Regions from separate parts of the Pseudoalteromonas sp. DL-6 genome, predicted to be linked through region 4. Evidence: predicted binding sites of a transcription regulator. Region 4 holds the regulator's gene; each other region holds the start of a gene.
The links. The regulator sigma-54, encoded in region 4, starts transcription at its own class of promoters, with help from an activator protein. The targets are predictions, from matches to a motif close to GTTGGCACGNNNNTNGNNT.
Positions count from the first base shown of each region.

Region 1: B1F84_RS10955 (flagellar basal body rod protein FlgF) is a predicted target of sigma-54. The motif match lies at 963-981, and genes of this name have one in related genera.
Region 2: glnA (glutamate--ammonia ligase) is a predicted target of sigma-54. The motif match lies at 970-988, and genes of this name have one in related genera.
Region 3: B1F84_RS13645 (BON domain-containing protein) is a predicted target of sigma-54. The motif match lies at 1,237-1,255, and genes of this name have one in related genera.

Region 1 covers NZ_CP019770.1:2,348,134-2,350,344, forward strand. The annotation lists gene flgG (flagellar basal-body rod protein FlgG) at 1-162, opposite strand, end outside; gene B1F84_RS10955 (flagellar basal body rod protein FlgF) at 184-927, opposite strand; gene flgE (flagellar hook protein FlgE) at 1,063-2,211, opposite strand, start outside.
Region 2 covers NZ_CP019770.1:207,466-209,676, forward strand. The annotation lists gene glnA (glutamate--ammonia ligase) at 1-914, opposite strand, end outside; gene typA (translational GTPase TypA) at 1,423-2,211, shown strand, end outside.
Region 3 covers NZ_CP019770.1:2,922,999-2,925,209, reverse strand. The annotation lists gene B1F84_RS13655 (VOC family protein) at 1-265, shown strand, start outside; gene B1F84_RS13650 (LiaF domain-containing protein) at 311-976, opposite strand; gene B1F84_RS13645 (BON domain-containing protein) at 1,291-1,893, shown strand; gene B1F84_RS13640 (YqaE/Pmp3 family membrane protein) at 1,959-2,117, shown strand.
Region 4 covers NZ_CP019770.1:465,992-468,202, forward strand. The annotation lists gene ptsN (PTS IIA-like nitrogen regulatory protein PtsN) at 1-275, opposite strand, end outside; gene hpf (ribosome hibernation promoting factor) at 280-567, opposite strand; gene B1F84_RS02145 (RNA polymerase factor sigma-54) at 594-2,093, opposite strand.

The DNA of each region.
Region 1 (2,211 bases), 1.4 Mb from region 4:
ACCGCCTGGTTGATTAATATTTTGGTAAAGCAAGTCTTCAAAAATAGCGCGGCTTTTTTTGTAACCTACTGTACTGGCGTTCGCTAAGTTATTTGATATAACCGATATATCAGTTTGTTGAGCGTCAAGCCCTGTTTTACTTATCCATAATGCTGGATTCATAATAATGTCCTCACGTTAAAGTTAAACGATGCGCATCAGCTGCTCTTGACGTTCGTCAATCTCTTCAGCTGTTTTCATCAGTTTTACTTGTAATTCAAATTGGCGTTGGTGACTGATCATATCGACCATTTCATGCACAGGATTTACATTCGACTTTTCTAATGTGCCACCTAATACTTGTACATTGGCTGATGTTTCAACTATTTCGCCTGGTTTAGCTCTAAATAAGCCATCATTACCCTTTTCGAGCGTGGCGTTGTTTGCATCAACCACTTTTAGCCGATCAACTTCTTCTAAAAAGTTAGCCGGTGCACCTTGAGGGCGAACTTGAATAGTGCCATCTTTGCTAAATTCAATTTTTTCAATCGGTACAGGTAATATGACTGGCCCACCTTCGCCAATAACTTGACGACCGTCGCTGGTAGTTAACATACCTTCAGCCGTTATATTTAACGAACCCACTTTTGTGTAGGCTTCATTACCAGAGGCATCCTGAACACTCAGCCATGCATTATCACTCATAGCAATATCAAGGCTGCGACCTGTTTCGACAACACCGCCCGATGTCATGTTTGATCCTGGGCGCTCCTGCATAGCAAAAACACGAGTCGGCAAACCTTCACCGAAAGCCTGCATTGATCGCGCTTGCGCAAAATCAGATTTAAACCCAGTGGTATTTGCATTTGCCAAATTATTGGCTTTAAGAGCAAGCCCTTGCATGCTTTGTTTAGCGCCAGATGCCGCTATGTAGACCATTTTATCCATAACATCGACTCATTAATAAATCTATGCATGAGTAAATGCAATATAAGTGCCAAATTAAATTTAAGGATGAATAAGATTTTAAGAAGGGAATAAAAAAAGGCTGCATTAAGCAGCCTAAATAAATCAAAATAATGATTATCTGATCTGAAGGATGTTCTGTTGAATAGTTGAATTAACCTCAAGCGCACGAGAGTTTGCTTGGAAGTTACGTTGCGCACTAATCAAATCGACCAGCTCATTGGTTAAGTTTACATTAGACTGCTCAAGCGCTGATGAGTTAATGTTACCTAAAGTACCTGAACCAGGCTCACCCGCAATTGGCTCACCTGAGGTTAAACTCTTTTTCCATGAGGTATCACCGACCTGTTGTAGGCCTTGCGAGTTTGAAAAACGCACCATGGCAACTTGACCTAAGAAGGTTGAATCACCGTTACTGTATGACGCAACCACTTTGCCATCAGTACCAATATCAATCCCCGCTAAACGACCCACTGTCGCACCATCTTGCTCAAGCGCCTTCACTTCAAAACGACTCGCATACTGAGTAGGTGTTCTGTTAGCGGTACCCGCTTCATCACGCCAGTTAATAGCAATATCATCAAATTGAGCGCCATTAGATAAAATACCCGATAAATTTGCACCGGTTAAATTGACATCAGTAAACGTAGGGCCAACATTTGGAGCACCATCGGTAGTCGCAGGTAAACCACTGGCATCAAAACCAAACGTGCTTAACGGGCTTGGTGTTGCAGTAGCTGCACCAGTCGCATCAAAAGGAGTTTGATCTAACGTGCCATGTACTTGCCATTCGTTTGGCGCTGTTTTTACAAAAAAGAATTGTAATACATGTGGCTCACCTAACGAGTCATACATAGTCGTTGATGTTGAAGAGTTGTAAGTGGTGCTGTCGGTTGCATCAAACGGCACTGCGATAACATCTTCACGAGAATCAACATTAAACGAAGTGTATACATTACTGGTAGAGCGAGGTGAACCAGAAGAATCTGGAATTTGTAATGCCGATGAAGTACTTAAACTCACAGACGTTGTGTCACCACTGACTTCATCAACTGGGAAGCTCTGTAAAAAATTACCTTTAGCGTCGACAACAAAGTTGTCTTTATTAAGCTTAAACGCACCCGCTCGCGTGTAGGTAAAATCTTGTGCGCCTAAGTCTTGGCTGGTAGCAAAGTAACCTTCACCGGTAATCGCTAAATCCAGTGAGTTATTAGTAAACTGTAATGAGCCTTGATGAAATTGCTGAGCAACCATGGTGGTTTGTAC
Region 2 (2,211 bases), 260 kb from region 4:
GCATGTTTGATGATACCGCCAATGTAGTAAAGCGCGTCTTCAGAAAGGCCGCCGTACTTATCACCTGCGAATAAGTTTACGCCGTCTTTAGCTAAAGATTGGTGACAGTGCATACCAGAACCGTTATCACCAACAACAGGCTTAGGCATAAACGTTGCTGTCTTTCCGTATAAATGAGCCATGTTATGGATAACATATTTCATTTCTTGGATTTCATCTGCTTTTAAAACCATAGTGTTAAAGCGAGTTGCGATCTCGTTTTGACCGGCAGTCGCCACTTCGTGGTGATGCGCTTCAACAACTTGGCCCATTTCTTCTAACACTAAACATGTTGCAGAGCGCCAATCTTGGAAGTCATCTACTGGTGCAACTGGGAAGTAACCGCCTTTAACACCTGGACGGTGGCCTGTGTTGCCATCTGCATATTCTTTATCTGAGTTCCAAGCTGCTTGCTTAGAATCAATTTTATACATTGAACCTGACATGTCAGATTTGTATTTAACGTCGTCAAATACGAAAAATTCTGGTTCTGGACCGAATAAAACGGTGTCAGCAATACCGGTAGAACGCATGTACTCTTCAGCGCGTTTAGCTACTGAACGAGGGTCGCGCTCATAACCTTGTAATGTAGAAGGCTCAACCACGTCACAACGAACGATAAGTGTTGTTTCTTCTGTGAAAGGGTCAAGCTTGATTGAATCTGCATCAGGTAGTAATACCATGTCTGATTCATTAATGCCTTTCCAGCCAGCAATTGAAGAACCGTCGAACATCTTTCCATCTTCAAAAAAGTCTTCATCAACTTGATGATGAGGAATAGAAACATGTTGCTCTTTACCTTTTGTGTCAGTAAAGCGTAAATCAATGAACTTAACGTCATTTTCTTTAATAAAATCTAAAACCGATTGTGACATGTGTCCTCCAACTATTGGGTTTTATTATTGCTGCTTAGATACTTTAAATACCTATAAGCTGATTTTGTGCCACTATTATAATTTGTTGTTTTTTATGTGAAAATATATAAACAGTATAAAGGCGGCATAGATTAAGCACTGTTTTGGTGCGTAATAATTCCAAAACGGTGCAACATTTACAGGGTTATAATTGCTTGCAAATTAATCACCTTAGACTAACACAAAGAAAATGCAAAATACGCAGTAAAGTCGCTTTAAATTAATCCAAAACCACCTTTTGAGATTAATTTATAAAAATTAATCATCAAAATTAATTATTTTAAAACAAAGAGTTAATTATTTTATTGCGAAAGTTTGAAATTTTATTTTGGATAAACTTTCATCCATTCCATTTATAGGGGATAATATGCGCCCTTTTAAATCCTATGCTGGGACATCTCGTGAAAGCGCAGGTGAGTACGTATAGCCCCCTGCAGGATCAATGAGATCAATTTCTCTGAGTGAACATATGAGTATCGAAAAGTTAAGAAATATAGCAATTATCGCCCACGTTGACCACGGTAAAACAACACTGGTTGATAAACTACTTGAGCAATCAGGTACATTAGAAACACGCGGCGGTAATGAAGAGCGCGTGATGGATTCAAACGACATTGAAAAAGAACGTGGTATTACCATTTTAGCGAAAAACACCGCTATCTCTTGGAATGATTACCATATCAATATCGTAGATACTCCTGGACACGCCGACTTCGGTGGTGAAGTTGAACGCGTACTTTCGATGGCTGACTCAGTACTACTACTTGTTGACGCTCAAGAAGGCCCAATGCCACAAACGCGTTTCGTAACGCAAAAGGCATTCGCGCAAGGCTTAAAGCCAATCGTTGTTATCAATAAAATTGATAAGCCAGGTGCTCGCCCTGATTGGGTTATGGATCAAATCTTTGATTTATTCGACAACCTAGGCGCAACTGATGAACAGTTAGACTTTAAAGTAATCTACGCATCAGCAATCAATGGTTGGGCTACATTAGATTTAGACGAAGCATCAGATAACATGGAACCTATGTTCAAGATGATCGTTGACGAAGTATCACCACCGGATGCAGATCCTGAAGGTGACTTCCAAATGCAGATTTCACAGCTTGATTACAACTCTTATAAAGGTGTAATTGGTATTGGTCGTATTAAACGCGGTTCAGTTGTACCTAACCAACAAGTTACGATTATTAGCGCTGACGGGTCTAAACGTAACGGTAAAATTGGTTCAGTACAAAGCTACTTAGGTCTTGAACGT
Region 3 (2,211 bases), 780 kb from region 4:
GCAATATATTGCTATTAGCGATCATGGAGAAGGTGAAAACCGTGACTTATCAGGGCATCAAATTGGTTTGGCACATTTTGCTTATGTCACTAATAACTTAAATGCAGTAATAACGCGCTTAAAGCATGCGGGCTTTGAAATAAGTAAGCAAGGCGCTGAAAATCCATTTAGGAAGAATATTTATTTTATTGACCCCGCAGGGTTTGAGGTTGAGTTTGTAGAGTACATGAGTGATATACCCAGTGAGCGTAATAACGATTTATAATATGGATGAAGCCAACTATTTTGGCTTCATCATAAATTAGCATATTTAAAAATGTTTACTATTCATGCCAAGTTGAGTTTTTAAATCATTTGCAAAGCTAATAAATTTTTCTTTAATAGTGCGTTTAACTTTAACTTCCACAGAGCCTAAAACAGTTTTTCCTTCAATGTGAATTGTTGGCCCTTGGCGTTTATTGAGTGATACGGTTTTATTTTCAAAACTGCCTAAAATACAAAACATTTTAGAAACTACATTAACGTGCTCTGGTACATATATTTCTTCGCTACCAAAGTAACAATTAACGTGAATAGTGACATGTTGGTGGGTAAAAATAGCATCCGTAAAATCAAGATTGATAGATCCCATGTAGTTTTCTATATAAATGTTTTGAGGAACGACCCATTGGCCGCTTCGTTCACTTGAACCAAGAATGCTTCTTAATGTAAGTGGTTCTTCACTCCCCTCATGCTGCGAACCATAGTTAGGTGCAAACTGCGAGTGCTTTTGCGCCTTGTATTGCTGGTCAGTATTTAAGGTTAAATCTTCAACGAGATCCATAAGTGCTTTATTGTCACTCGCTGCCATGGCGTCGTCTAAGCGTCGTTCAAATGCTTCTACAGAAATGACACCATGGCTGTAATTATAAATGAGCTGATCAATCACTTGCTCTCGAACTTGCTCAATAGGGCGGTCTTCAATTTTAACAGACATTTAAATTATCCTTTTATGGTTGCTGGTTATTTCAGAGCAAGCCTTATACCAAATATTAACTCATTTAAAATCAGTGTATTATGATTTGCTGTGTTCTTTCGTGTTACTATATTAACGACAGATTAACCAAATATACAATTATTTAGTAAGTTTCGCTATTCGAGAAACTTTTACGCAATACTCGGTAAATGTTTACTTTGTAGGTTTAAGTCAGTATCGGTAGTTTTAACTTAAGTCATTGAAATTTAAGTGTAAAAAATATTGGCCCGATGTTCGCATTAGTTTAAGTGTCTTTAATCAAAAGGAGAACGATTATGAAAACATTTAATAAGTCTATGATTGCAGCCCTAGTATTAGGAACAACCGCAATGGGCGCTCAAGCAAGCAGCTGGGAAAACGAAAGCAAAGATGCTTGGATTGATGGAAAGGCAGAAACAGTACTGCTGATGAACACTAACCTGAATAACTTTGACATCAACACGGACGTAAAAAATGGCAAAGTAATGCTAACAGGTAAAGTTAATAGCGAAGTAGATAAAGAGCTTGCTGAAGAGCTTGTGCTAAGCCTAGATGGTGTAACTGAGGTTGAAAATGATCTAACTGTTATTGAGCTCAAGGATGCAAAAGATTTAACAACAGTTGATCAGATGAATGCTAAACACCACGATTCTACTATGATGGATAGCGACACTGAAAGTGATTTAACCGATGCGAAAATTACCACCGTAATTACCACTCGCTACTTATTTGATTCAGAAGTCGGTGGTACAGACATTGATGTTGATACTGATAACGGTGTAGTTACCCTAAAGGGGACTGTGGAATCGGATGCTGAAAAACAACTAGCGATGGAAATTGCTAAAAACGCAGAAGATGTTCGCGAAGTAGTTGATGAATTAACTGTTATTGCAGAATAATACACTATACTAAAAGCCCAGCCTTGCTGGGCTTTTTGCTTTGCTAACGTTAGAAGGGTTAAATTATGGATATCATCAGAATTATTTTTTCTATTTTATTACCACCACTGGGTGTATTTTTACAGGTGGGGCTAGGGATGCACTTTTGGTTAAATATTCTGCTAACCTTGCTCGGCTATTTCCCAGGATTAATTCATGCGATTTATATTATTGCCAAGAAGTAATGCAGTAGCTTGACTGGACATTTAACACTGAGTTGCTAAGTGCCAACAAAGGTATGTGTATTAGCCACTCAGACTGTAATTTAATAAATGGATT
Region 4 (2,211 bases):
ATCGCATCAAAATTAATAGCCGTTTCGCTCACCAGTATAAGTGCAAGAGGCTCTTGTGCACCACTCATACGACCATGTGGAATTGCAATTCCTCGGCCTATACCTGTACTCCCTAGTTTTTCTCTGGCGGTTAACGCGTTAAGAATATCTTGTTGTGTTAAATAGGGCAGTTTATTGTGAGCCAATTCACTGATAAATTCTAAAATTCTTTTTTTACTATTAAAAAGGACCGCAGCTTTACTGCAGTCCTGACAGATAAGTGAGCTTAGTTTCATAGTGTTAGTGTCGAGCAAGTTTCTCTTTGTGTTTAATTACTTGACGATCTAGCTTGTCAATCAGCGAGTCTATAGCGGCATACATATCTTGGTGTTCAGTAGAAGCAAAAATCTCAGCGCCACTAACATGAACGGTTGCTTCGGCTTTTTGGTTTAGTTTTTCTACATCGAGAATAACGTGCACATTCGTTATGTGATCAGTGTGCCTCTGCAGCTTTGCAAATTTACTATTTACGTAGTCTCTAAGCGAGTCAGTAATATCTACATGGCGACCAGTTAAGTTCAGTTGCATAAACATTTTCCTCTTTGTTGTACGCCTTAAATCAAACTTTTTCGTTGATTCGACGGGGGAATAGCTAGAGATTCGCGATATTTTGCAATAGTTCTCCTTGCTACTTTAATTCCTTGCTCTGCCAATATATCTGCAATTTTACTATCACTCAATGGTTTAGCTGAGTTTTCTGCAGCGATTAATTTTTTAATTAATGCGCGTATTGCTGTAGATGAACATTCGCCACCATTTTCAGTGCTTACATGGCTTGAAAAGAAATATTTAAGCTCAAAAATACCGCGTGGTGTGTGCATGTATTTTTGCGTAGTAACACGTGAAATAGTCGATTCGTGCATTTCTACCATTTCGGCCACGTCATTAAGTACCATAGGCTTCATCGCCTCAGGACCATGTTCAAAAAAGGCCTGTTGTTGCTGCACAATACAGTTAGTTACTTTAAGTAGCGTGTCGTTTCTACTTTCTAGACTTTTTATAAACCATTTTGCTTCTTGCAAGTGTGAGCGAATAAACTGGCTATCACCACTTGATTTAACAGTACGTGACATAGCCGCATATTGGCTGTTTACCCTAATTTTAGGCATGCTATCAGGGTTTAGTTCAACCACCCAACGCCCTTTAATTTTTTTAACCGACACATCAGGAATAACATACTCTGACTCTTCTCTGACAATAGTGTCCGCCGGTTTTGGGCTAAGGGTATGAATTAACGTCATGATCTCTTTAAGCTCATCTTCTTTGAGCTTAGTTTTTTTCATTAACGTGCGATAATCACGTGCAGCCAGCAAATCAATATGATCGGTTAAGATCATTTTTGTTTCGTTTAAAAAAGGCGTGTCTTTATCAAACTGATTAAGTTGAATACACAAGCACTCTTGTAAACTACGCGCGGCTATTCCTACCGGATCAAATAATTGAATACGCTTTAATACCGCTTCTATTTCATCAAGTTCAACTTCATCTTCGTCATCGTTTTCTTGATTAAAGCTCTCTAAAATTTCTTCACAGCTAAGGGTTAAAATACCTGAGTCGTCCACGGCTTCTACTATTGCAATCGCAATGGCTTCATCTGTAGGACTAAATGGCGTCAGTTGCAATTGCCACATTAAATATTCATGCAGCGTTTCAGTTGAAGAGCCTTGATAAATTGATTCATCTTCAGGCATCGGTCCCGATGAAGAGACAGGTGCTGCGCTCATGTATTCATCCCATGTAACATCCATTGCCATATCATCGCTAATGGTGTCTTTGCTCATGGCTTCGCCGCTGTCTTGCTCATACTCGCTAGGTTTTTCGTCAGCTGAAGCACTTAGCGTTGATTCATTGTTATCGGCTTTTTGTTCGTTTTTACCCGCAGCATCTTCGCTGTAATCTTGTTCTTCAACTTCAAGCAAGGGATTGCTATCGAGCGCTTCTTGAATTTCTTGCTGGAGATCCAATGTACTGAGCTGCAATAAGCGAATTGCTTGTTGCAACTGTGGAGTCATTGTAAGTTGCTGGCCCATGCGCAGCTGTAATGATTGCCTCATTTATCTCTAACAATCCTTTTAAATTACGGTCTGTTGACCTTTACGGATTAAAATTCGTTCAAACTAGGGGCGGTTTAATCGCGGCGCGAGGTTTGTAACCTAGTGGGCTAAGTCAAAA